3 regions of the Mesorhizobium sp. P2_E7 genome follow, and region 3 is predicted to be linked to each of the others. Evidence: riboswitches for the same ligand, from Rfam matches in the RefSeq annotation. Region 3 holds a riboswitch; each other region holds the start of a gene.

Region 1 (7,723 bases), 1.3 Mb from region 3:
CAACCAGCGATTCCTCATAGACTTCGCCGGCCAGGCTCTTGACCTCGGCATAGGCGGCGCTCGCCTTGGCGGTCGGGAAGATCATGCGCACGCGGCGATCGGCGGCATCGGAGCGGCGTTCGATCCAGCCGCCCTCCTCCATGCGGTCGACCAGGCGCGAAACGCTGATTGGCTCGATTTCGAGCAGTTCGGCAAGCCGCGCCTGGCTGATGCCCTCTTCCTTGGCGACGCGCACCATCAGCCGCCACTGCGCCGAGGACAGGCCAAGCCCGCTGGCGCGCGTCTCGAAGCGCTTGCGCAGCAGCCGCTGCACGTCGTGGATCAAAAAGCCCAGTCTATCTATTCCGTCGGAAACCATTAGTGATACATATTATAAGCGTGCTTACTATTCAAGATGCCGCATTGCGCCAGAGCCGGCAAACAGGGATGGCAGCCAGAAAATACGATCGCTGTCAGTGATGCCGACGGGCATCAATGACGATTGCGAATGACCATCGCGACCACGAAGAAGGCGCCGACCGAACTTGTGATGATGCCGATCGGCAGTTCCTGCGGCGGCAGCAAGGTGCGCGCCAGCAGGTCGCTTGCCAGAAGCAGCACGGCGCCAAGCACAGCGCAGCTGGCGACCAGGCGCAAATGCAGGGGACCGGCAAAAGGCCGCGACAGATGCGGGATCATCAGGCCGACGAAACCGATGACGCCGGCGACCGAGACAAGAATTGCCGTCGAGAACGCCGCGACGAGAAAGGTGGTCCTGCGCATCCGCGCCACCGGCACGCCAAGGCTTTCCGCGGCATTTTCGCCGGCCAGGAATGCATCGAGCCGGCGGTGGTTCCACAGCGCATAGGCAAGGATGGTGCCTGCGCCCAGCGCGCCGAGCCAGATGTTGTCCCAGCGCGCCAGGCCAAGGCCGCCCATCGTCCAGAACAGCACGGAATGGGCTGCGCGCTGGTCGCCGGCAAAGACCAGATAGTTGGTAAGCGCGGTGAACAGGAAGGAGACGGCGAGGCCGGCAAGGATCAGCCGTTCGGGCCCCTGCCCCTTGACCCGCGCCACCAACACCAGCACGACGCCGGTGGCGAGGATGCCGCCGGTGAAGGCCGCGACCGGCAAGGTCCAGATGCCAAAACTGTCGCCGAAGACGGTGATGACGGAAACCGCACCGGCGGCGGCTCCCGACGACAGGCCGAACAGGAACGGATCCGCCAGGTCGTTGCGGGTCACCGTCTGCAGCAGCGCGCCGACGATGCCGAGACCGGCGCCGACGCAGATCGCCAGGATGGTGCGCGGCAGACGGAGATCGACGACGATCTTGCCGACCGGGCCGGACACGTCGTGACCGCCGAGCCCGATAGCACGGCCAAGCGCTGCAACGACATCGCTCGGCGGGATCAGCGTCGAGCCATAGGCGATCGACAACAATGCGAAAGCGGCGATTGCCACCGCTCCCACCATCATCACCGGGAAAAATGCCTTGTGCGGCAAGCTCAGATTCCCGGTTGAAGCATGTCGTTGCCCCAAAACCGCTGCGCACTTTTGGGCGACATGCTCAGAACGCTTCCGGATGCATTGCCTTGGCGATCTTTTCGATGGCCTCGATGTTGGCCGGCCCGGGCGTCAGCTCGGCATAACGCAGCGCCACGAAGCGCTCGTTCTTGACCGCATCGGTTTCCTTCATCGCCGGGTGCGCTTTCAGGAAATCGAGCAGCTTCTTGTAGCCGCCGCCATCCTGGTAATCGAGCAGGATGAGAAATTCAGGGTTGCGCGACGCCACTGTTTCCCAATCGGTGTTGCCCCAGCTGGTGTTCATGTCGGCCATGATGTTTTCGCCGCCGGCGGCCGATATCATGGCGCTGGGGATGGCGAACTTGCCGGCGGTGAACGGCTTGTCTTCGCCCGAGTCATAGAGAAACACGCGCGTGCCCTTGCGGTCGCCGACCTTGGCGGTGATGGCGGCGAGCTGTGCCTTCCAGTCGGTGACCAGTTTCTCGGCGTCAGCCTCCTTGCCAAAAATCTTGCCGAGCTTTTCGATGTCGCCATAGAGCAGGTCCATCGAGGCGGCGGGGCGGTTCTTGTCGAGGTGGACGCAGCTTTCGGTCAGCACCAGCGTCTTGATACCGTGCGGCGCCAGCGTGTCGGGCGTCACCGCGCCGCCCGGGTCCATGCCGTAATACCAGCCGGCGAAAAAGAAATCGGGCTGGACCGCGACGAGGTTTTCCATCGTCGGATATTTCGGCGCCAGTTCCGGGATCGACCCCTGCTCGGCCTTGAATTCCGGGCCGACTTTGTACCAACCGGTAATGCCGGTCAGGCCGACGATCGAGGGCTGCAGTTTCAGCGCAAACGCCATCTCGGCCATGTTGAGATCGTGAATGACGGCGCGCTTGGGCGGCGCATCGAAGGTCAGCGGCTTGCCGCAACTGTCCACGGTCACCGGGAAGGCAAAGGCGGCGGAGGCAAACAGCGAGGCGGCAAGCGACAGAACGAGGCGTTTCACGGGGCGGTGCTCCTTGGATGAGTTTGGAATGGGTTGGATCAGAATGGCGACGAGACACGGTTGGGAACTTCGAAGACGGTGAGCTCGCGGTCTTCGGTCGGATGGCGCAGCCGCAGGACGTCGATACCGAAGATGTCGCGGATGAGGTGCTGGGTCAGCGCCTCGCGCGGTCCGGCCAGGGCGTGCAGGCGCGCCTCATTCATCACCGCGACCCGGGTGGCGAAGGGCGCGACCAGAGACAGATCGTGCAGCACGGCAACCACAGTCATGCCGAAGCCTGCGACCAGGTCGAGCAGTTCGCCGCGGGCGCGCGGATCGAGGTGATTGGTCGGTTCGTCCAAGAACAGGATGCGCGGCTGCTGGGCCATGGCGCGCGCCAATTGCGCGCGCTGGCGTTCGCCGCCTGACAGCGAGCCGATGGTACGGCCGGCGAGCGGCAAGAGCCCGGTCCGGCCCAGTGCGTCGACAACGATGTCGCGGTCTTCGTGCCGGCGCCTCAAGCCGGCATGCGGAACCCGGCCGAGTTCGACATAATCGATCACGCCGAGCCGGGGATCCGGCTGGTCGGTCTGGCCGACGACGGCCATGTGGAGAGCGCGCTCGGCGGTCGAGATCCGGTCCAGCCGGCGGCCGAGAAATGTCACATCGCCCGTGCTTGGCCGCAGCGTGCCGCTGAGCATGCGCAACAGCGTCGTCTTGCCGGCGCCATTGGGGCCGATGATGGCGAGGCGATCGCCATCGGCCATCGACAGGCTGACGCCATCCACCAGCAACCGGTCGTTGGCGGTCGCGGTCAGCTTGCTGGCTTCGAGAAGCGGCGCGTTCATCGCTCACCTGTTGTCGGACAACCCGGAATGCGGGCGAGTGTCTTGCCCGCCAGCCCGGCCGGACGCTGCCCGGAATTGCACCAGCCATCGGCAAGTGAGGCGTAGAGTTTCGCAAATCGCACGAGGTCGCCGGCGTCGGCCCGCGCATCGATGGAGCCGAAGAGGTAGGCGGCCTTGCGGGGTGCCTGGAAGCCGACCGTCAGCGGCCGCGAGCAACCCGCCATGCAGGCCACGCCCTCGACCGAAAAGCCCTGGGCAACAGCCGGTTCATGGTGAGCCGCGAGCCCGGCGCGCAGATCAGCGCAGAGGCCCTCGCCCGACCTGATCCCGGTCACGAGATCGCGGCAGAGCGTGCACACGATGATGCGGTGGATGTCGGCGTCCAACGTTCCGTCACTTTCTCGATAGGCGACGGAAGGCAGTTCGGGCAGCCGGCCGACAAGACCGACGTCCACGTCTCCTCCCGGCACACCCCGTCCGGTCAACTCATTGAGATGGCAGGTCTCCTGGCTCGCGGGTCGTTGCGCCATCCTGCCTTCCCAGCCTTGCCGGCCAGTGGCTTGTCGGATTTTGCTCGCCGCTTACAGTTGCGGGGGCAGCCACGGCTTCGACCCTTGCGGATTTCACCGTGTTCCCTTTTCACCCCTGACCTTTCGGCGCGGGGACCATCACGAGGCGCAGCGTAGTTTTCCATCGGTCGCGCCGCAATGAATTTCTGTGACGGTTGCTCCACTTTGCATTGGTAAGTTATGTAATATCATAACAACTAAAGGGTATCCCGTCGCCCTGTCAAGGCGCCGCACCACGCAAAGCCGGATCGGTTCAGGCCATCGGCAGCCGTCGCTGTCATCGGGACACCCCTCCCCGGATCGTGCCGTTTCGATTCCCACATCGACACGGCATGCTGCATTGTTGCCCAGTGCGCAATTTCGATCAAACTGTCGGGCGGCGCGATGGATAGTGTCAGCCCGCCGATGCGAGAAGGAGAGCCATGAACCCGACCGAGAAAGCGCTGTGGTTTGTCGAAAGCCATCTGCCGGAAGCGATCTCGCTCGACGATGTCGCGCACAGCAGCGGCGTGTCGCGCTTTCATGTGACGCGGGCGTTTGGCGCCGCCACCGGCCGTTCGGTGATGGGCTATATGCGCGCGCGCCGGCTGACCGAAGCGGCGCGCAAGCTGGCCGCCGGCGCGCCCGACATTCTCGCGGTCGCGCTCGATGCCGGCTACGCTTCGCATGAGGCCTTCACCCGCGCCTTCCGCGACCAGTTCGGCACCACGCCGGAACTGGTGCGTGCGCAGGGCAGCCTCAAAAACCTCGACCTCGTGGAGCCGATCCTGATGGACCAGTCCTTCCTCGCCTCACTGCCGCCGCCGCGCTTCGAGGCCGGCCGGCCGTTCCTCATCGCCGGCCTCGGCGAGCGCTACAGTTGCGAATCCAGCGCCGCCATTCCGATGCAGTGGCAACGCTTCGGTCCCTATATCGGCAACATCCCGGGCGAGACCGGCGACGTCGCCTATGGCGTCTGCGTCAACGGCGACGATGCCGGCAATTTCGATTACATCGCCGGCGTCGAAGTGCTGGATTTCTCCGACCTGCCGAAGGAGCTTTCCCGCGTGCGGGTGCCGGCGCAGAAATACGCCGTCTTCAACCATTCCGAGCACATCTCGACCATCCGCCGGACCGTCAACACGATCTGGAACAAATGGCTGCCGGCCTCCGGCCATGAGATAGCCGACGGCCCGGAATTCGAGCGCTACGGCCCGGAGTTCGATCCACGCAGTGGCAATGGCGGGCTGGAGATCTGGATACCGATCAAAGTTTGAAGCGCTACAGCTCCAGGTTCCAGTTCTGGCCCACCAGATCCTTGCCGAAGGCATGGTGGCGCTCTTCGTCGGCCAGCTTGAAGCCGGCATTTTCATAGATGTGACGGGCGGCGGTCAGGATGTCGTTGGTCCATAGGGTCAACGTCTTGTAGCCCTTGGCGCGGGCAAAGCCGATGCACTCTTCGACCAGCCGCTTGCCGATACCGAGGCCACGCGCCGAAGGCTCGACATAGAGCAGGCGCAGTTTTGCTACCTCGTCCGACTTGCGCACGACGAAGACCGAGCCGACCACCTCGCCTTGCCGCTCGGCGATCCAGCTGCGCTCCCATTTTGCATCGAAGGATTTGACGAACGCGCCGAGGATTTCGGCGACCAGCGCCTCATAGGTTTCGTCCCAGCCATAGTCCTGTGCGTAGATCTGTCCCTGGCGACGCACGATCCAGCCGATGTCGCCGACCTGCAACGGCCGCAGCATGTAGGGGACTCTGGGCTCCGGGCTTTCGCCCAGGAGCTGCTGCACCGTCTGCATGGCCTTGACCAGCCGGTCCTGTTCGGCAGCGGGAAGCCGCTCCAGCAAGGCCGCGACCTGGTCGTGCGAACCGCGGTTCAGCGGCGCGAAGGCCTCTCGCCCCGCCGGCGTCAGCGTGATCGACGATTGCCGCGCATCGGATGCCAGCGCCGTTCGCGAAATCAGCTGCAAGTGCTCGAACTTCTTCAGGAGCCGGCTGACATAGCCGGCGTCGAGGCCGAGATCGCGAATGAGATCGGTGGCGGTCAGGCCATCGCGATGCGCCAGTTCGTAAAGCACCCGCGCCTCGGTCAGCGAGAAGGCGCTTTTCAGCAGGCCTTCGTCGAGCAGGCCGATCTGGCGGGTGTAGAAGCGGTTGAAGGCTCGCACCGCGTCGATGCGCTCCTTGCCGGGTTGATGATGGATCGTCATGGGCCAGCCTCCTGCCCGAGAACGATCAATCATTTATTTGACTTAGTCAAGTATCCTTGCAACGACCGGCTGGACGCTCACGCCATCGCGTCTTCGGGAAGAGTGGTTCGGTCAGGCGATGGCGCGGCGGCGCGCGACCAGGATGAACAGGCCGAGCAGTACGACGCTGGCCGCGGCACTCACGGCGGCGAACTCCGGCACCGGCCTAAAATCCTTGCCGTCGATCAGCAGCGATGCCGCGATCGGCCCGATCGCCAGGCCGAAGAGCTGGGCAGCCGGCACCAGAAGCACGGCCGTGCGCGTCTCGTCGGCGGTGATCGCCAAGCGGATCTGATAGGGCACGATGAACAGAAGGATGAAGCCCATGACCAGGGCGGCGGCCCAGAAAATCGCCAAGCCGGGGTTGCCGGCGAGCACCGCGGAACCAGCCACGGCGACCACGCCGATCGCCACGATGGCGATGCGGTAGTCGATGCGCGCCTCGAAAACAGTTGCCGTCATCGCTCCCAGGACCTGGACCGCGAGGCTGGCCGATACGATCAGGCCGACGGTGCGGCCATCGATGCCGTATTGAGCGCCGAGCGGCTCGAGAAAAGCCCAGACCGAGCCGAAGAACATGAAGTAGCAGAAGACGCACAGCAAAGCGGTGAGCGAAGGAACGGTCAGCACATTGCTGAACTGTTCCTCCTTGGGCAGGTCGGCATAGTTATCAGGGACCAGGAAGGCAACCGCCACCGAAGCGATGCAGACGACGGCAAGGACGATGAAGCCTCCAGCCGATCCGGCGGCCGGAATCACGTAAAGCGCCAGCAGCAGCGCAAGCGCGCATTGCGCCAGGGTTTGTAAAGTGACGAAGAAGCCGCCGATGCGCTCGGCCCGGCGCGAGCGGGCAATCAGCTCGGTGGCGACCGCTACAAGGCCGCCTTCGGCAACACCGGCCACGGCGCGGGCGCCAATCAGCGCGTTCGAGCTGACCGCATAAGCGGTTGCCCAGTTCGCCAACGCCAGCAGGACCAGAAGGATTGCACTTTTCCAGCGCATATTGTGAGCGGACAGCAGCATCGCGATGACCGCCGAGCCGATGCCGATGGCGATCATTTCGGCCGTGGCCACCAGCGCGAGTTCATCGCCGCTGACATGTCCTTCGGTGTAGAGCGCGCCAAGCAGCACTGGCTGCAGCCCGAGAATGAGCAGGCCGACCGAACCGACCCATAGCGCCGAGGCCAGCTGCGACGCGGTCGGGTTGCCGACCAGCCAGTCGCCGTTTCCGGCATTGACGTTGCGAACAGAAGTCACGGGCGCCTCCCAACGTCCTTGCCTGACGACAAAAAAACTGACAATCTGTCAGTATTTAGAAACTGATACTCGATCATATTCGTTTGTCAATCATTAGTGGGACTCGGCATCAGCAAGGCTGGGGATCGAATGGTCTTGACGATCGAGAGGGTGGCGGCATGAGCGAAGCAGTGAGAACGGCGACCGAACCGAGGCGCAGGCCGAAGCAGGAGCGCAGCCGCGAGCGCATCGACGCCATTCTGGCGACGACCATGCGGCTGATCGGCGAAAAGGGCATCGACGCCGTCACCATGAAGGAAGTCGGCGCACTGGCCGGCGGGCCGATCGCCACCGTCTAT
Region 2 (7,723 bases), on a different contig from region 3:
AGGCGACATCGAGTTCATCGAAAGCGAGGGCAACACCGTCGCCTTCACCCGCCGCGAGGGCAATGAGCAGATCGTCTGCGTCTTCAATCTGGGCAGCAGGCCGGCCGAAGTCGATCTCGGCGGCCAGGCGCTAAAACCCTTGGCCGGACACGGTTTTTCGGCACAATCCGGCACAGGCTCCATCCGCCTCGGCGGCTACGGCGCCTGGTTCGGGCGTATCGACTGAGTTTTGACGAAACGGAATTTCTTGAGGAAATCTGGGTTCTCTAGGGAAATCACTGGGAGGAAATCATGGCCGATGTCACGCTGAGACAGGTGAAGAAATCATACGGCAATCTGCACATTCTCCATGGCATCGACCTCGACATAAAGTCGGGCGAGTTCATCGTCTTCGTCGGTCCGTCGGGCTGCGGCAAGTCGACCTTGCTGCGGTCCATCGCCGGGCTTGAGGAGATCACCTCCGGCGAGCTGAAGATCGCCGGCGAGGTGGTGAACGATGTGCCGCCTTCGAAGCGCGGCATCGCCATGGTGTTCCAGTCCTACGCGCTCTATCCGCACATGACCGTCTACGACAACATGGCGTTCTCGATGAAGATCGGCAAGGAAAGCAAGGCCGAGATCGACAAAAGGGTGCGGCAGGCCGCGGAAATCCTGCAGCTGACCAAATATCTCGACCGTCTGCCCAAGGCGATGTCGGGCGGCCAGCGCCAGCGCGTCGCCATCGGCCGCGCCATCGTGCGCAACCCGAAAGTGTTCCTGTTCGACGAGCCGCTGTCGAACCTCGACGCCGCACTGCGCGTCGCCACCCGCATCGAGATCGCCAAACTCAAGGAATCGATGCCCAACACGACGATGATCTACGTCACCCACGACCAGGTCGAAGCGATGACGCTGGCCGACCGCATCGTGGTGCTGAAGGACGGCCATATCGAGCAGGTCGGCACACCGATGGACCTCTACAAGAAGCCGGGCAACCTGTTCGTCGCCCAGTTCATCGGCTCGCCGGCCATGAACATCCTGCCGGCGACCATCGACAAGACCGGCGATCCGACCATCGTCAGCCATGTCGGCGGCCGCAAGGCGACGGTGCCGATCGCGACGCCGGCGTCCGCCAAGGGCGCGGCTGTCAGCTTCGGTGTGCGGCCGGAGGATTTGTCGGTCGCCACCGGCACGGAGTATCTTTTCGAAGGTGTGGTGGACTATGTCGAGCAGCTGGGCGAGGTCCAGCTGGTCTATGTCGACATCGGCCGCGCTGACCTGCCGCTGGTGACCAAGCTACCCGGCAATGTCGAGGTCAAGCGCGGGGCAAAGCTGCGGCTGACGGCGGACGCCGGCGACCTCCACATCTTCGATGCCGAGGGGCATTCCTTCTCGCTCAAGCCATTGGAAGTGAAGGCGGCCTGAGGGCCGGCGCGTCCTATCGGGCATGAAAAAAGAGCGGCGGGCCAGGCCCGCCGCTCTTTCTTTGGAAACTTCGGCTGTTAGCGGTTGCCGAAGAGGTTCCGGTCGCTGCCCTGCGGGGCGGACTTCTGTACGTCGCCCGACGAGTTCAACAGCTGGTAGACCGGCGAACCGGTGTTCGGTACCGACGACGTCCGGGTATTGTCGACGTTGACGGTCGCCTGGTTGTCGACGGCGCTAGAGCCGACATTGTCATTGCCGGCATAGGCACTGCCGGCGGCAACCAAAAGCGCAGCGGCAGCAAGAGCGATCTTCTTCATATCAAGTCTCCTGAATTTTCATCACGTGGCAGAGCGGCTGGTGATCCCGCCGCTCTGCGGCTTGTTCGATGTTCGACTGGTATCGTTTTTCCGAAAACCTCTGAGGTCAGACCCCGATCGATCGGCTGTTAGCGGCCGAAGAGGTTACGGTCGGCGCCCTGTGCAGGGGCCTGAGAAGCCGAATCCGACTTCGCAACCGAAGCCGTCTGGCCACTGTCGGTCGACGTAACCGCAGGCTGGTTGGCGCCGTTCGAACCATAGTGGTCACTGGCGGCGAAAGCGCTGCCGGAAACGGCCAGAACGGCGGCGGCACCAAGAATGATCTTTTTCATTTTAAATACTCCTGAATATCTTCGAGATCCCAACAGCGACGGACAGGCCGCCACGCTTTTGTTTGGATCGGGATCAGCTGTTAACGGCCGAAGAGGTTGCGGTCGCTGCCCTGAACGACGGGCTGCTTGTCAGCGGGCGCCGACTTCTGAATGGAAGCCGTATACGAGCTGTCAACCGCGGCAGCGGGCTGGTTCGCACCATTGGAACCATAATTGTCGCTGCCAGCGAAGGCGCTGCCGGTGATGGCCAAAACGGCGGCGGCAGTAAGGATGATCTTTTTCATTTTTAGTACTCCAGTTTTGCTGTCCGTCTAGCGGCGTGTGGTGGGAGCAATTCGCGTCGTTCGGACAGCCCCGATGTGGGAAAGCCATAGGCTGGTTTCCAATCACGAAGTTGTTCCGGCTGGGCCATGATTTCACCTCTTGTAATTTTCATAAGCATGCCCACCATCTCACCTTGTGTAAGTAATACAAAGGCTTATGCGACCATGTCCTCCGGCTCACCGAGTGTGTCCGGGCGTCAGCGTTCACACCGTCCTGCACGCATTGTCAACAGAAACGAACCGTTCGGTTCGATTTTAGAAACTGCTAATAGTCACTTTTCGATACTGTTGACGTGTTTTTCCTTAGTCGGCAGTCTGATTCGAGGTGATGTGCGATGGCCGCGATCCGTCCCGAAACAACGCCGTCAGCGCCACGATCGTCGGCCGCCCGCGTTTGTCGCGCGTGTCGCGCCGCATGGAGACGATGTCGCTTTCATGCCGATGTCGCGATCATTGCCGTGATTAGATGATCCCATCTCAGGTGCCGCTTCGTGACGACGGAGCGGAGAATTGGGAAGCCGGTCAGAATCCGGCGCTGCCCCCGCAACGGTGGTGGAGTTCAAGTCGCAACGGGAGACCACTGGGCAAGAAGCCTGGGAAGGTGTCGCGATGGTCCGCAAGGACAACTCCAGAGCCCGGAAACCAGCCCGAGATGCTTGAACTCGACTGATCGCGGTGGGCGGTCAAGAGGTGGATAGCGCATGCCGGCGTGTTGCCGGCCTGCGACCGATCCTTCCTCCATCACCACCAAGTTCAGTCCTTAAACCACGAGGACAGAACTATGGATGCGCGCAACGATATGCTGAGGCTCTTGAACGGCCGCAAGCAAGGCTTTTCGCTCGAACAGCCCTTCTACACCGACCCGGACTATTTCAAGCTCGACATGGAGCTGATCTGGTATCGCGACTGGCTGTTCATCGGCCATGATTGCGAGCTGCCGAAGCCCGGCAGTTATATCACCGTGCAGATCGGCGACTATCCGGTGGTGCTGGTCCGCGACCAGAAGGGCAACATCAACGCCTTTCACAATTCCTGCCGCCATCGCGGCAGCCGCGTCTGCAACACCGAGAAAGGCACGGCGGCAAAGCTCGTCTGCCCCTATCACCAGTGGACCTACGAACTCGATGGCCGACTGCTGTTTGCCCGCCAGATGGCCGAGGGTTTCGACAAGAGCCAGTTCGGCCTGAAGCCGGTCGCCTGCGAAAGTGTGGCCGGCTACATCTTCATCTGCTTGGCGAAAGAACCTGCAGACTTCGCGCCGATGCGCGCCATGATCGAGCCCTACCTCAAGCCGCACCGGCTGAATGAAGCTAAGGTCGCCTTCGAGTCGACGATCATCGAGAAGGGCAACTGGAAGCTGGTCTGGGAAAACAACCGCGAGTGCTATCACTGCGCCGGCAACCATCCGGAGCTGTGCAAGACATTTCCGGAAGCGCCGACCGTGACCGGCGTGCAGGGCGCCGACAGCGACCCGGAGATGCTGGCGCACTGGGCGAAATGCGAGGCGGCGGGCCTGCCGAGCAAGTTCCGCATCGATCCGGCCGGCCAGTACCGTGCCACCCGGGCGCCGCTGCTGCGCGACGCGGTCAGCTACACGATGACCGGCAAGCGGGCGGTGAAGAAGAACCTGTCCGACAGCGTCTCGACCGACCGCATCGGCTCCTTGCTGCTTTACCACTATCCGACGACCTGGAACCACATCCTCGGCGACCACGCCGTCACCTTCCGCGTGCTGCCGATCAGCGCCACGGAAACCGCGGTGACGACCAAATGGCTGGTGCACAAGGATGCGGTCGAGGGTGTCGACTACAACCTTGAAGAGCTCACGCATGTCTGGACCGAGACAAACGACCAGGACCGTCGCATCGTCGAGGAAAATGCCTTCGGCATCCTGTCGCCGGCCTATGAGCCAGGCCCCTATTCGGAGCTGCATGAGGGCGGCGTGATCCAGTTCGTCGAATGGTACGCAGCCTTCATCGGTCCGCGCCTTGCCGAAGGCGGCCGGCCGGCGCTGCGCAGCGTCGCCTAAGAGAGGTTGAAGGATGAATGCGATGACGGATCTTGGTCTCTATCGACATCTCGACCAGATGGCGCCATGGAACGACAGGCTGCAGGTGCTGGAAGTGATCGGCGTCAGCGACGAGGCGCCTGGCGTCAAGACCTTCACCTTCCGCTCCGACAACCAGACCTGGTTCCGCTACAAGCCGGGCCAGTTCGTGACGCTGGAGCTGCCGACACCGGACGGGCCGCTGATGCGCACCTATACGCTGTCGTCCTCGCCGTCGCGGCCGTTTTCGATCGCGGTGACGGTGAAGGCACAGGCCGGCAGCATCGGCACACGCTGGATGTTCGACCATCTGGTGCCCGGTTCGCACGTCAAGGCCTATGGGCCGGCCGGCGACTTTTCACTGCACGGCCATCCGGCGGCCAAATACCTGTTCATTTCTGCCGGCTCCGGCGTCACGCCGATGATGTCGATGCTGCGCTGGCTGAACGACTGCGCGCCGTGGACAGATGTCGGCTTCGTCAATTGCGCGCGGCGGGCGGAAGAGATCATCTTCCGCAAGGAACTCGAACTGCTTGGCGGCCATATGCCCGGCCTGTCGCTCGGCTTCATGATCGAGGAACGCTCGAGCCGTGAAGGCTGGTACGGCCATATGGGCCGCATCGACGCGATCCGGCTTCCGCTGCTGGCACCCGACTTCCGCGAACGCGAGATCTTCTGCTGCGGCCCCGATCCGTTCATGCGCGCCGTGCGCGGCATGCTGGATGCGGCCGGCTTCGATATGACGAAATATCATCAGGAGAGCTTTGCCGCGCCTGCGGTGGAGGAAGTCCCGGCGCCGTTTGCCTCACCCACCGAAGACGGCACTGCTGCTCCTGTCGAGGCCGTGACGCCGATCCGCTTCTCGCTTTCGGAGGTTGACGCCGACTGCGTCGCCGGCCAGACCGTGCTGCAGACGGCGCGCAGCTCGGGCGTGCGGATTCCAGCTGCTTGCGAGTTCGGCCTGTGCGGCACCTGCAAGGTGAAGAAGGTCTCCGGCGCTGTCGAAATGAGTCACAATGGCGGCATTCTCGACCACGAGATCGATGACGGCTTCATTCTTGCCTGCTGCTCGAAACCGCTGTCGGCGCTCGAAATCGAGGCCTGAGCGGCGGCGCCTACTCAGACGCCGTAACGCTCGGTGCGGATGATGTCGGCTGACATGCCGGCGTCGATCAGCGCCTGGGCGGCGGCCGAGACGAAGGCGTTCGAGCCGCAGACAAAGGCGAGCGCCGGCGGCTGCGGCAGCCGCGCCAGCGCCTGCATGACCATTGCCGTGTCGATGCGCCTTGAATAGTCGGACGGGCGCCGTGCGGCCTCGCGCGTCAGCGTCAGCACCAGGTCGAAACCGTCGCGGCGGTCGTCGAGGCCGATCAACTCGTCGCGAAAGATCACCTCGTCCCAGACCCGCACCGAAAACATCAGTGCGACCGGCACCGCCGATTTGCGCAAGGTCCGGTGACGCACCATCGCCATCAGCGGCACCACGCCGGAGCCGCCGCCGACCAGAAGCAGCGGCCCACCATCGCTGTCGGACCAGACGAAATGGCCGCCGAGCGGCCCGCGCAGCTCGATCTCGTCGCCGACCGCCGCCACCTCGTGGAAGAAGGGCGAGACCTCGCCATCGTCGAGCCTCTCGATCGCCAACTCGATCGTGGCGCCGCTCTCCGGCGCCGAGGCGATGGAATAGGAGCGGCGCGCCTGATAGCCGTCAGGCGCCGTCAGCCGGACGTCGACATGCTGTCCGGCGCGATAAGCGAAAGGCCGCGACAGCGCGAAGAAGAAACTGGTGACGCGCGGCGTGCGCTTTTCGATCCGGGTGATTTTCGCCGTCTGCCAGGGAGATTGCGGCGCTTCGCTCATGGATCGCCGCTATAGCGCTGTTCGCGCCACGGGTCGCCATAGATGTGATAGCCGCGCAATTCCCAGAAGCCCGGCTCGTCGCGTTCGGTGAATTGCAGCCCGTTCAGCCATTTGGCCGATTTCCAGAAATAGAGATGCGGCACCAGGAGCCGCGCCGGGCCGCCATGGTCAGCCGTGATCGGCTTGCCTTCATAAAGCAACGCCACCATCGCCTTGCCTGTGGTGAGGTCCTTGGCCGGCACGTTGGTGGTGTAGCCGTCATAGCCATGCGCCAGCAGGAAGCCGGTCGGCGCTTCTATGCCGGCATCGGCAAGAATGTCGTCGACCAGCACGCCTTGCCAGGCGGTGTCGAACTTGGTCCAGGCGGTGACGCAGTGGATGTCGCGCGTCATCTTGGTCAAAGGCAGCGCGTTGAACTCGGCCCAGTTCCATTTCTTGATCGGGCGTGGGCCGTGCTTGAGCGTGAACGACCAGTCCTCGGTGCGCACCCGCGGCGTCGGTCCCGCCGACAGGACCGGAAAACCCTGTTCGAGATATTGCCCGGGCGGGATGCGCGCATCCGTCTCTGTCGGAGGCTTTCGGCCGGAGGAAAAACCGCGAGTGACCATCGGGACGTGTCCGTCTGCTGGGGATGCAGCCGCAGTCTTCTCGAAGATCTGCCGGCGGGCAACAGGAATTTTGGCGGCGGCAAACCTACCGGCGGTTCCGGCGAGCCTGCCGCCTCGTGCCTCAGCCGGCGGCGAAGGGCACCGCGACGAAGATCTGTGCGTCGCCGCGGTCGACCAGAAGCAGCACCGACTTGCGGCCCGACTTGCCGGCCTCGGCGATCGCCTGGTTGGCCTGCCTTGCGTTGCGCACCGGCGACTGGTCGACAGCGACGATGACATCGCCCGGCTGCAGGCCGGCATTGGCGGCCGCCTTGTCCGGATTGACGCGCTCAACCACGGCGCCGCGTTGGTTGGCCGCCAGGTTCAGCTCCTCGCGGATATCGGGCGTGAGGTCGGTCAGGCCAAGGCCGAGCGAAGGCACGCGAAGCGCTTGGCCGGCCGAGGGCTTTTGGTTGTCGCCCTCGGTCGAGGCGGTCTTCACATCGTCGTTGTTGCGGCCGACATCGGCGGAGATCTGCACGCTCTTGCCGCCGCGCCAGACTTCGAGCGTTTCCTTCGCGCCCGGCGAGACATCGGCGACAGCGCGCGACAGGTCCTTGGGATCCTTGATCGTCTCGCCGGCAAAGCTGGTGATGACGTCACCGGTCTTGATGCCGGCCTTCGCCGCCGGCGATCCCTCGGTGACCTCGGAAACCAGCGCGCCGCCGGGATGGTCGAGGCCGACGGCCCCGGCCACATCCGGCGTCACCGGCTGGATCTGGACGCCGAGATAGCCGTACTGGATGTTGCCGCCCTTCATCAGCTTGGCGACGACCTTTTGTGCCTGGTCCGA
Region 3 (7,723 bases):
ACCGCACGATCGAGCATATCGTAGCGCTGGCCGTGCTGATGCCGATCGTGGCCGGCATGGGCGGCAATGCCGGGTCGCAGACCATGACCGTGACCGTGCGGGCGCTGGCGACCAAGGACCTCGACATCTACAACGCCGGGCGCATCATCCGCCGCGAGATGGGCGTGGGTTCGATCAACGGCATCATCTTCGCGGTGCTGATCGGCATCGTCGCTGCTGCCTGGTTCCGCGACCCCAACCTGGGCGGCATCATTGCGGCCGCGATGATCATCAACATGTTCGTGGCAGCCCTTGCCGGCATCCTGATCCCGCTGCTGCTCGACCGGTTCAAGATCGATCCGGCGGTTGCCTCGGCGGTCTTCGTCACCACTGTCACCGACGTCGTCGGCTTCTTCGCCTTTCTCGGACTGGCCACCTGGTGGTTCGCCGTCCCCTAGGCTGCCGATATTCAGGTGAGGCCGGCCTGCAAATGGCTGATACCTGCGCTTCCGGTGCTCACGTACTATAAGTACGCTCCGCTCCGGTTCTCGGTATCAGCCATTTTCAACTCGGCCTGACCTGAATCTCAACAGCCGAAACTCGCGGAAGGTTGGTACGTCAATTGACTTTTACGTAAATGCCGTGCGACGCTGCCTCGGGGTTTCGTGCCGAATCCGGTATGGAGCGGGTGGATCGGAATTGGGGGAGGTGCCGCGCAGGCGGCCGCTGACTCATGTTCCGGAATTTGGAGCAATGATGCGGGAATATTATACGATCACCGAACTGACGCGCGAATTCGACGTGTCGACGCGCACGCTGCGTTTTTACGAGGATGAGGGGCTGGTGCAGCCGGTGCGGCGCGGCCGCACAAGGCTGTTTCGCCCGTCGGACCGGCATCTGATCCGCCAGATCATGCGCGGAAAACGGCTAGGCTTCTCGATCAACGAGATCCGCGAAATCATCCAGATGTACAAGGAGCCGCCCGGCGAGGTCGGTCAACTCAACCTGATGATCAAGCGCATCGAGGAAAAGCGCGAGGATCTGAGGCAGAAGCGGCGCGATCTGGAAGAGACGCTGGCGGAACTCGACCAGGCGGAGGAGTCGTGTGTCGAGCGGCTGGTGGAACTCGGGGTTAATACCTGAGCTGACCATCGCACGTTTGAGCGCGCCTGTCGCAAACGTTCGCGATTAGCCGGAGCCGTCCAAACTTCGTCATTCTAGGGCGGAGCAGGAGCGAAGCTCCGTCGCGTAGACCCTAGAATCCATTCCGTGATGTTTGGCCGGGGAGTGCCGCGGTGCAGAATTCTGGACCGTGGCGGTGCTTAGAAGTCGCGGCATGGATCCTCGGGCCTGCGCTGCGTCGCTGCGCTCCTTGCTCCGCCCGTGGATGACGAAGAGACGGGCGTGTCTGCCAATCGCCAAGGCATGCGACTCCTGCCGGCGACCACGCGCCGCCTCAGATCCAGCGCCTGACCCGTTTGGCGTAGTCGCGGTATTTCTTGCCGAATTTGGCCGCCAGCACTTTTTCCTCGCTCTCAATCGCGACCTTCTGGGTGGCGAAGGCGGCAATCAGGGCCAGCGGCAGGAACCAGACGATCCCCGAAACAAAGGCGGCGCCGATCAGCAGCAGGGTGTTGGCGAGATACATCGGATTGCGGGTGACGCCGAACGGGCCTGACGTCACCAGATGCTCCGGCACGCCGTTGGGGTTCATCGTCGTTTTGGCCCGCGTCATGGCGCGGATGGCGGTGAACCAGAGGGCGGCGACGGCAAACAGCACCACGAAGCCGGCCGCGAACAGAAGGTCGCCAAGGAGATCGCCGATCCAGGGCAGAGGATACAAGAAGCCAAGCACGATGCTGATGGCGATGGCGGCGCAGTAGATCAGCGGCGGCCAGGGGATCAGCCCGGATTTTGCCAGCTCAGGTTTTGCCAGTCCGCCTTTTGGCAGCTTGTCGGTCATTGTTGCCCTCCCTGCGTCATCGGGCTCTCCTCCGTTTTGGCGGTGCAGATGCCGGCGAGGTCGCTCAGATGCGCCTTGAACTCCGGGGTCTGGTCGCCATTGTAGAGCCGGTCGAATGCTGCCTCGCCTTGCAGTGTGTCCAGCATGCACACACAATAGCTGGCGCAGAACGCCGTGTCGCGCTGCTGTTCGCAAGAGACCTGGCATTCCTTGAGGAAGACCACTTCCCTTGTCTCGACCGGCGCCGGCGCGATCTGCGAGAACAGCCAGACACAGCCGAACAGCAGCGGCTGGTGGATCAGGTAGAAAGCCAGGCTGTGGCGGCCGATGAAGACGAGCGGCTTGGCCCAGCGTCCGGGCGCGAGCGTCGCCAGCCGCGCCAGCACGCCGCTGGTGGAGGCAAGCTTCGCCGCCGCGATGCCGACAAGCACCGCGCCAAACCAGGGAAACAGCGGCACATAGTCGTTGGAGCGCGGGTTGATCGCCGACAGGCCGACCCACCACAGCGCCTGATGGTCGAAGGCTTCGGACCTGAGGTAGATGGGCGCTGCGATCACGATTGCCGCCACGACCAGCGTCAGCAGCGCCGGCAGCCGCAGGAACAGCAGGCCGAGCAGGCTGGCCAGCGCGATCTCGTGCAATATGCCGAAGAAGATGAAGCTGTCCGGCGTGATGAAATACGTGACCGCCGATATGGCAGCCGCCGCCACGGCAACCATGGCAAAGCGCTTCCAGAAGCCGTTCCAGCGGATCTGCTTGCCATGGGCGAGAAACAGGCTGACGCCGGCCAGGAACAGGAAGGTCGAGGCGATGCAGCGCGCATAGATCTTCCACCAGCCGACGGCGGTGAGGCCGGGATCGGTGTAGTGGAAATTTTCGAGATCCCAGGTGAAGTGATAGCTGGCCATGGCGATCAGCGCGATGCCGCGCACGATGTCGATGGCTGTGATGCGCTTCGGATGATCCGGAACGGGTGCGGTATGGATGCTCATGGTCTCGCGATCTGATTCAGCCCCAGAGACGACTATCACGGTTGCACCGGACAAAAGAAGGCCGGGCGGCTGCATCAGGCGCCGCTTTAGGCCAGAGCCGGAAAGCCTTTGACCGAATTCGCTTTTTGCCGGGAATGGGTCGGTTTCCTGTTACCGGCCGAGGAATTGCCAGCCGCCAAAATCACTTTGATCAGAGCGCCGCATGCTGCTCACGCACCCAGTTGTGGAAGCGGTGCAGGTCGTATTCCTCCGGCATCAGCACGCCGGCCTGGTGACGCATCGAGCGCAGGCCTTTCTGGTTGATCTCGCAGATCGCGGCATCCTCCTCCAGCACCTGGGTGCCGAAGGCCACGACATTGTCGATGTCGGTCTCAGCCAGCGCTTCAGGCGCGAACAGCCATTCGGCGGTGAGTTCGGTCTGCTCCGGGCCGAGCGGCGTCAGCCGCACGGTGCGGACATAATCGACATGGCCGACGATGAACATCGAGGGCAGGCTGGTGGCATAGGTCTGGCCGGCCGCGCGTTCGGCCGGCGTCAGGCCGGAGAAGATCGGGCCATGGACGTGGCCGTCGCGCGACCATGTCTCGGCGCCGGCGCGCAGGCCGCCGGAAAACTCCGGCGCGTCATTGTCGGCATGGCGCACCCAGTCGGGGTCGTCGTGGCGGCTCATCAGGCCGCGGCCGTAGATCGGCACCAGCCGCGACAGGTCCTTGTGGACGCCGGGGCAGTGCAGGCACTCGTTGAAGTTCTCCCAAAAAATCTTCCAGTTGCAGTTCATTACCTTGCGCAGCACATGGCCTGAAACCAGCGCTTCCAGCGGCCAGTTGCCGAGGTTGCCCGATGCCGGATCGAAGGAGGTCTGCGCCGAACCGGCCGCATCCTCCTGCAGGTTGACGAAGACGAAGCCGCGCCACACCGACAGCGCCACGCGATAAAGCGGATGGTCGGCCTTGTCGAACCCGTCGGGCAGCGATTTCGAGGGAACGCGCACGAGATCGCCGCGCAGCGAATAGGACCAGGCGTGGTAGGGGCAGGTGATCAGCCGCGCCTTCAGCCGGCCCTCGCTCTCCTGGCAAAGCTGCGAGCCGCGGTGCCGGCAGGTGTTGTGGAAGGCGCGCAATTCGCCGGTGTCGTCGCGCAGCACGACGATTTCCTGCGTGCCGACGCGAAATGTCCTGAACGCCAAAGGCTGGGCGAGGTCTGCCTCGCGGCAGACGAGCAGCCAGCTTTTGTACCAGATGGCGTCGAGATCGCGCTGGTAGGCTTCGGCGTCCCAATAGGCCGAGGACGGCAGCGTCGGTTCGGCCTGGGTCAGGCCGTTATAGGGGTCGCGCTGGCCCGGATTGGGTTGCATGGCTGGCTTCCTCTAGGGATACGCCAGCCGACACCCCGGCAAATCGTTTGTCAATCAGGGTGCCGCATTGCCGATTTGAGGCACGGCGCATAATCATGTCGTCACATTGGGGGCTTGGAAATTGGCCGCACGAGAGATGTCGCTTACGCCGGAGCTGGTCGCGCGTTGCTGGCGCGAGATCGCCGACGCCGGACCCGATCCGGAGGCGATGCACCTCGACGACAGCGACTATGACGCGCTGCTGGATGAATTGCAGGCCGAGCTCCCTGACAGCGAACCGCTGTGGCTGTTCGGCTATGGCTCGCTGATCTGGAAACCGGAAATCGATTATGTCGAGGACCGCGTCGCCCTGGCGCGCGGCTGGCACCGATCCTTTTGCATGAACATGACGCGCTGGCGGGGCACCAAGCAAAGCCCCGGCCTGATGATGGCGCTCGACAGCGGCGGACAATGCAAAGGCGTCGCCTTCCGGCTGGCCGACGACAACCGGCGAGAACAGCTGGGCCGGCTTTTCCGGCGTGAAGTCACGCTGAAGCCGACGAGCTACCGGCCGCGCATGCTGAAGCTTGCAAGCGAGGCCGGTCCACTCAGGGCGCTGGCTTTCGTCATCAACCGCAACGGCCTGACCTATTCCGGTCCGCTCGACGAGGCGAAGGTCGTCGAGCGGCTGGCGACATCCTGCGGGCACTGGGGGTCGGGCGCCGACTATCTCTACAACACGGTGAAGAATCTGGAGGAGCGCGGCATTCACGACCGGCATCTGTGGCGGCTTCAGCGGCTGGTCGCCGAGCGGATCACCGCCTTGAACCCGTAACGCTGCATGGCGCATTCGCGCTGTTGGCCGGCGGAATTTGGTTTGCCGGATGCGGCTGTTTCAGCCTATAGTCACGCATGTCGTCGGTTCCGTTAGGGACCAAGAGGGAATGCGGTGAGGGCTGACTTGTTGCCCAATGCCGTGGCTGCCCCCGCAACTGTGTGCGGTAGTCCTCTCCAAGCCACTGAGGATTTTTCTTCGGGAAGGTGGGGAAGGGCGCTGATCCGCGAGCCAGGAGACCTGCCGGCGACAGGGAACTGACTTCGATGCCCTCGGGTGGAGGGCGAAAGGACAAGATATGAATACCGCTTCCGTCTCCCTCGGCGCTTCCGTCTCCTCGCAGTCGCGCTTCATGCAGCTGGTGCTCTCTGCATTTCTCGGCCTGTTCGTTGTCGGTGTTGTCGGCTTCTCGCATATCGATGCGGTCCACAATGCCGCGCACGACTATCGCCATTCGATGGCGTTTCCCTGCCACTGACGAGGATCTGACATCATGAACCTGTTTCGCAACGTCGTGTTTATCGCGGCGATCGCAGGGCTCGTGGCCGGCGTCGTTCTCGCCTGCATGCAGGCCTATGCCACCGTGCCGCTCATCCTGAAGGCAGAAGTCTACGAACAGGCCGGTGGCGGCCATCAACATGAGCATGCCGCAGCGCCCGCCGCCACGGACACCAATGCCATGAGCACCGCTGCGCCGGCGGAAAATGCCATGAGCAGCGCAGCGCCGGCACCGGCTGAAGCAGCCGCGCCAGTGGAGGACGAAGGCTGGGCGCCGGCCGACGGCTTCGAGCGCTTCGCCTTCAGCGTGCTGGCCAATATCGTCACCGGCATCGGCTTCGCGCTGGTCCTGGTTGCGGTTTCCGAATTCGCCGGCGGCATCGGCAACTGGCGCCAGGGCGTGTTTTGGGGCCTGGCCGGCTTTGCCGTGTTCACGCTGGCGCCGGGCCTCGGCCTGCCGCCGGAACTGCCGGCAATGCCGGCGGCCGATCTGATGCCGCGCCAGATCTGGTGGGTGGCGACGGTTGTGGCGACCGCCATTGGCCTTGCCTTGATCGCCTTCCGCACCTCAGCACCGCTGACCGTCCTTGCTGTCGTCCTGATTGTCGCCCCGCATATTGTCGGTGCGCCGCAGCCCGACAGCTTCAAGACGCCGATCCCGGAAGGCCTGCATCACCAGTTCGTGGTGGCGGGTGCGCGCTCCGGCAAGAGCGCGCACGCCGAAACCCTGGTGACGGCACTGCCGCCGCCGTGGGCCTATATTGCCACCGCCGAAGCCTATGACGACGAGATGCGTGAGCGAATCGCGCAACACAGGTCGCGGCGCGGCCAGGGCTGGGCGACCATCGATGCGCCGCTCGATCTTGCCGGTGCGCTCAAAGCCTTGCCGGACAACCAGCCCGTACTCGTCGATTGCCTGACGCTGTGGCTGACCAATCATATGCTGGCCGATCATGATCTCGACGCAGAATGCCGGCGGCTGGCCGACGTGCTGGCGCGGCCGCGCGGGCCGTGGCTCGTGGTCTCCAACGAAGTCGGGCAAGGCATCGTGCCCGACAATGCGCTCGCGCGCCGATTCCGCGACGCAGCCGGCCGACTCAACCAGCAGGTCGCGGCAACTGCCGATACGGTGCTATTGATGGTGGCCGGGCTGCCGCTCAAGGTGAAATAAATGACCGATATCGATGCAAAAGACGAGGAACGCCACCGCGCCAAAATGGCCAAGCGCAAGGCGGTGCAGGACGCCGAGGTTGCCGAAAAGACGGTCGAGAAGGGACTGCTCATCGTCAACACCGGACCCGGCAAGGGCAAAACCACAGCTGCCTTCGGCCTGGCGCTGCGCATGCTCGGCTATGGCAAGCGCGTCGGCGTCGTCCAGTTCATCAAGGGCAAATGGCACACCGGCGAAAAAGATGCCTTCGCCGCGTTTGGCGACCGCCTCGTCTGGCACACGATGGGCGAAGGTTTCACCTGGGAAACGCAGGATTTGAAGCGCGACATTGCGGCGGCCGAGGCAGCCTGGGCCAAAGCGCTGGAGTTGATCGCCGATCCCTCGATCAGCCTTGTCGTGCTCGACGAACTCAACATTGCGCTACGCTACGACTATCTCGATCTCGACGGAGTGGTGGCGGCGCTGAAAGCGCGGCGCGAAGGCCTGCATGTCGTGGTCACCGGCCGCAACGCCAAGCCGGCGCTGGTCGAGGCGGCCGATCTTGTCACGGAGATGGGCGTGACCAAGCATCATTTTTCTGCGGGCGTTAAGGCGCAGCAGGGGATTGAGTTTTAAAGGGTCTTTTACTCTCCCCACATGGGCTACGGCCTGCATACATTTCCAAGCGGCTGATCTTTGGCCATAGTGTGCATGGCAGCTTGGCGTATGCATTGCCTTATGCTGCGCTGGTCGACCCCCACTCCGTCTCGGCTTCGCCGAGCCACCTCTCCCCCGATCGACGGGGTAGAGGAAAGGCGCCAAGTTTTTTGCGACCAATGCTCGTCCAGCAACGCTCCCTTCCTTTCCCTCCGGAGGGGGAAAGGTGGCGCTGCGAAGCAGCGACGGATTGGGGGAACCACGTGGCAATCAAGCCTCGGGCCGATCAGTCACGCCAGTCACATGGGGAGGGTGA

Evidence for each region. A riboswitch is a leader RNA that binds a small molecule or an ion and turns the genes downstream of it on or off. The one in region 3 is predicted to bind cobalamin.
Region 1: another riboswitch for cobalamin. It lies ahead of AC1DYC_RS02870 (DUF1636 family protein); the one in region 3 lies ahead of AC1DYC_RS09515 (CbtB domain-containing protein).
Region 2: another riboswitch for cobalamin. It lies ahead of AC1DYC_RS24105 (aromatic ring-hydroxylating oxygenase subunit alpha); the one in region 3 lies ahead of AC1DYC_RS09515 (CbtB domain-containing protein).

Annotation. Positions count from the first base shown of each region.
Region 1 is NZ_JBFUER010000001.1:549,687-557,409, reverse strand. Features, by position in the region: gene AC1DYC_RS02890 (MarR family winged helix-turn-helix transcriptional regulator) at 1-358, opposite strand, end outside; gene AC1DYC_RS02885 (FecCD family ABC transporter permease) at 472-1,458, opposite strand; gene AC1DYC_RS02880 (ABC transporter substrate-binding protein) at 1,550-2,497, opposite strand; gene AC1DYC_RS02875 (ABC transporter ATP-binding protein) at 2,536-3,324, opposite strand; gene AC1DYC_RS02870 (DUF1636 family protein) at 3,321-3,779, opposite strand; cobalamin riboswitch at 3,804-4,009, opposite strand; gene AC1DYC_RS02865 (GyrI-like domain-containing protein) at 4,316-5,149, shown strand; gene AC1DYC_RS02860 (bifunctional helix-turn-helix transcriptional regulator/GNAT family N-acetyltransferase) at 5,154-6,089, opposite strand; gene AC1DYC_RS02855 (MFS transporter) at 6,201-7,385, opposite strand; gene AC1DYC_RS02850 (TetR/AcrR family transcriptional regulator) at 7,544-7,723, shown strand, end outside.
Region 2 is NZ_JBFUER010000005.1:238,589-246,311, reverse strand. Features, by position in the region: gene bglA (beta-galactosidase BglA) at 1-226, shown strand, start outside; gene AC1DYC_RS24125 (ABC transporter ATP-binding protein) at 292-1,404, shown strand; gene AC1DYC_RS24120 (DUF680 domain-containing protein) at 1,482-1,721, opposite strand; gene AC1DYC_RS24115 (DUF680 domain-containing protein) at 1,850-2,053, opposite strand; gene AC1DYC_RS24110 (DUF680 domain-containing protein) at 2,134-2,337, opposite strand; cobalamin riboswitch at 2,839-3,041, shown strand; gene AC1DYC_RS24105 (aromatic ring-hydroxylating oxygenase subunit alpha) at 3,158-4,405, shown strand; gene AC1DYC_RS24100 (FAD-binding oxidoreductase) at 4,428-5,528, shown strand; gene AC1DYC_RS24095 (FAD-binding oxidoreductase) at 5,543-6,283, opposite strand; gene AC1DYC_RS24090 (molybdopterin-dependent oxidoreductase) at 6,280-6,891, opposite strand; gene AC1DYC_RS24085 (DegQ family serine endoprotease) at 7,013-7,723, opposite strand, start outside.
Region 3 is NZ_JBFUER010000001.1:1,875,414-1,883,136, reverse strand. Features, by position in the region: gene mgtE (magnesium transporter) at 1-437, shown strand, start outside; gene AC1DYC_RS09540 (MerR family transcriptional regulator) at 736-1,122, shown strand; gene AC1DYC_RS09535 (methyltransferase family protein) at 1,436-1,942, opposite strand; gene AC1DYC_RS09530 (acetyltransferase domain-containing protein) at 1,939-2,934, opposite strand; gene AC1DYC_RS09525 (aromatic ring-hydroxylating oxygenase subunit alpha) at 3,125-4,288, opposite strand; gene AC1DYC_RS09520 (gamma-glutamylcyclotransferase) at 4,425-5,102, shown strand; cobalamin riboswitch at 5,170-5,364, shown strand; gene AC1DYC_RS09515 (CbtB domain-containing protein) at 5,401-5,580, shown strand; partial or broken gene AC1DYC_RS09510 (CbtA family protein) at 5,596-6,237, shown strand; gene cobU (bifunctional adenosylcobinamide kinase/adenosylcobinamide-phosphate guanylyltransferase) at 6,256-6,771, shown strand; gene cobO (cob(I)yrinic acid a,c-diamide adenosyltransferase) at 6,772-7,386, shown strand.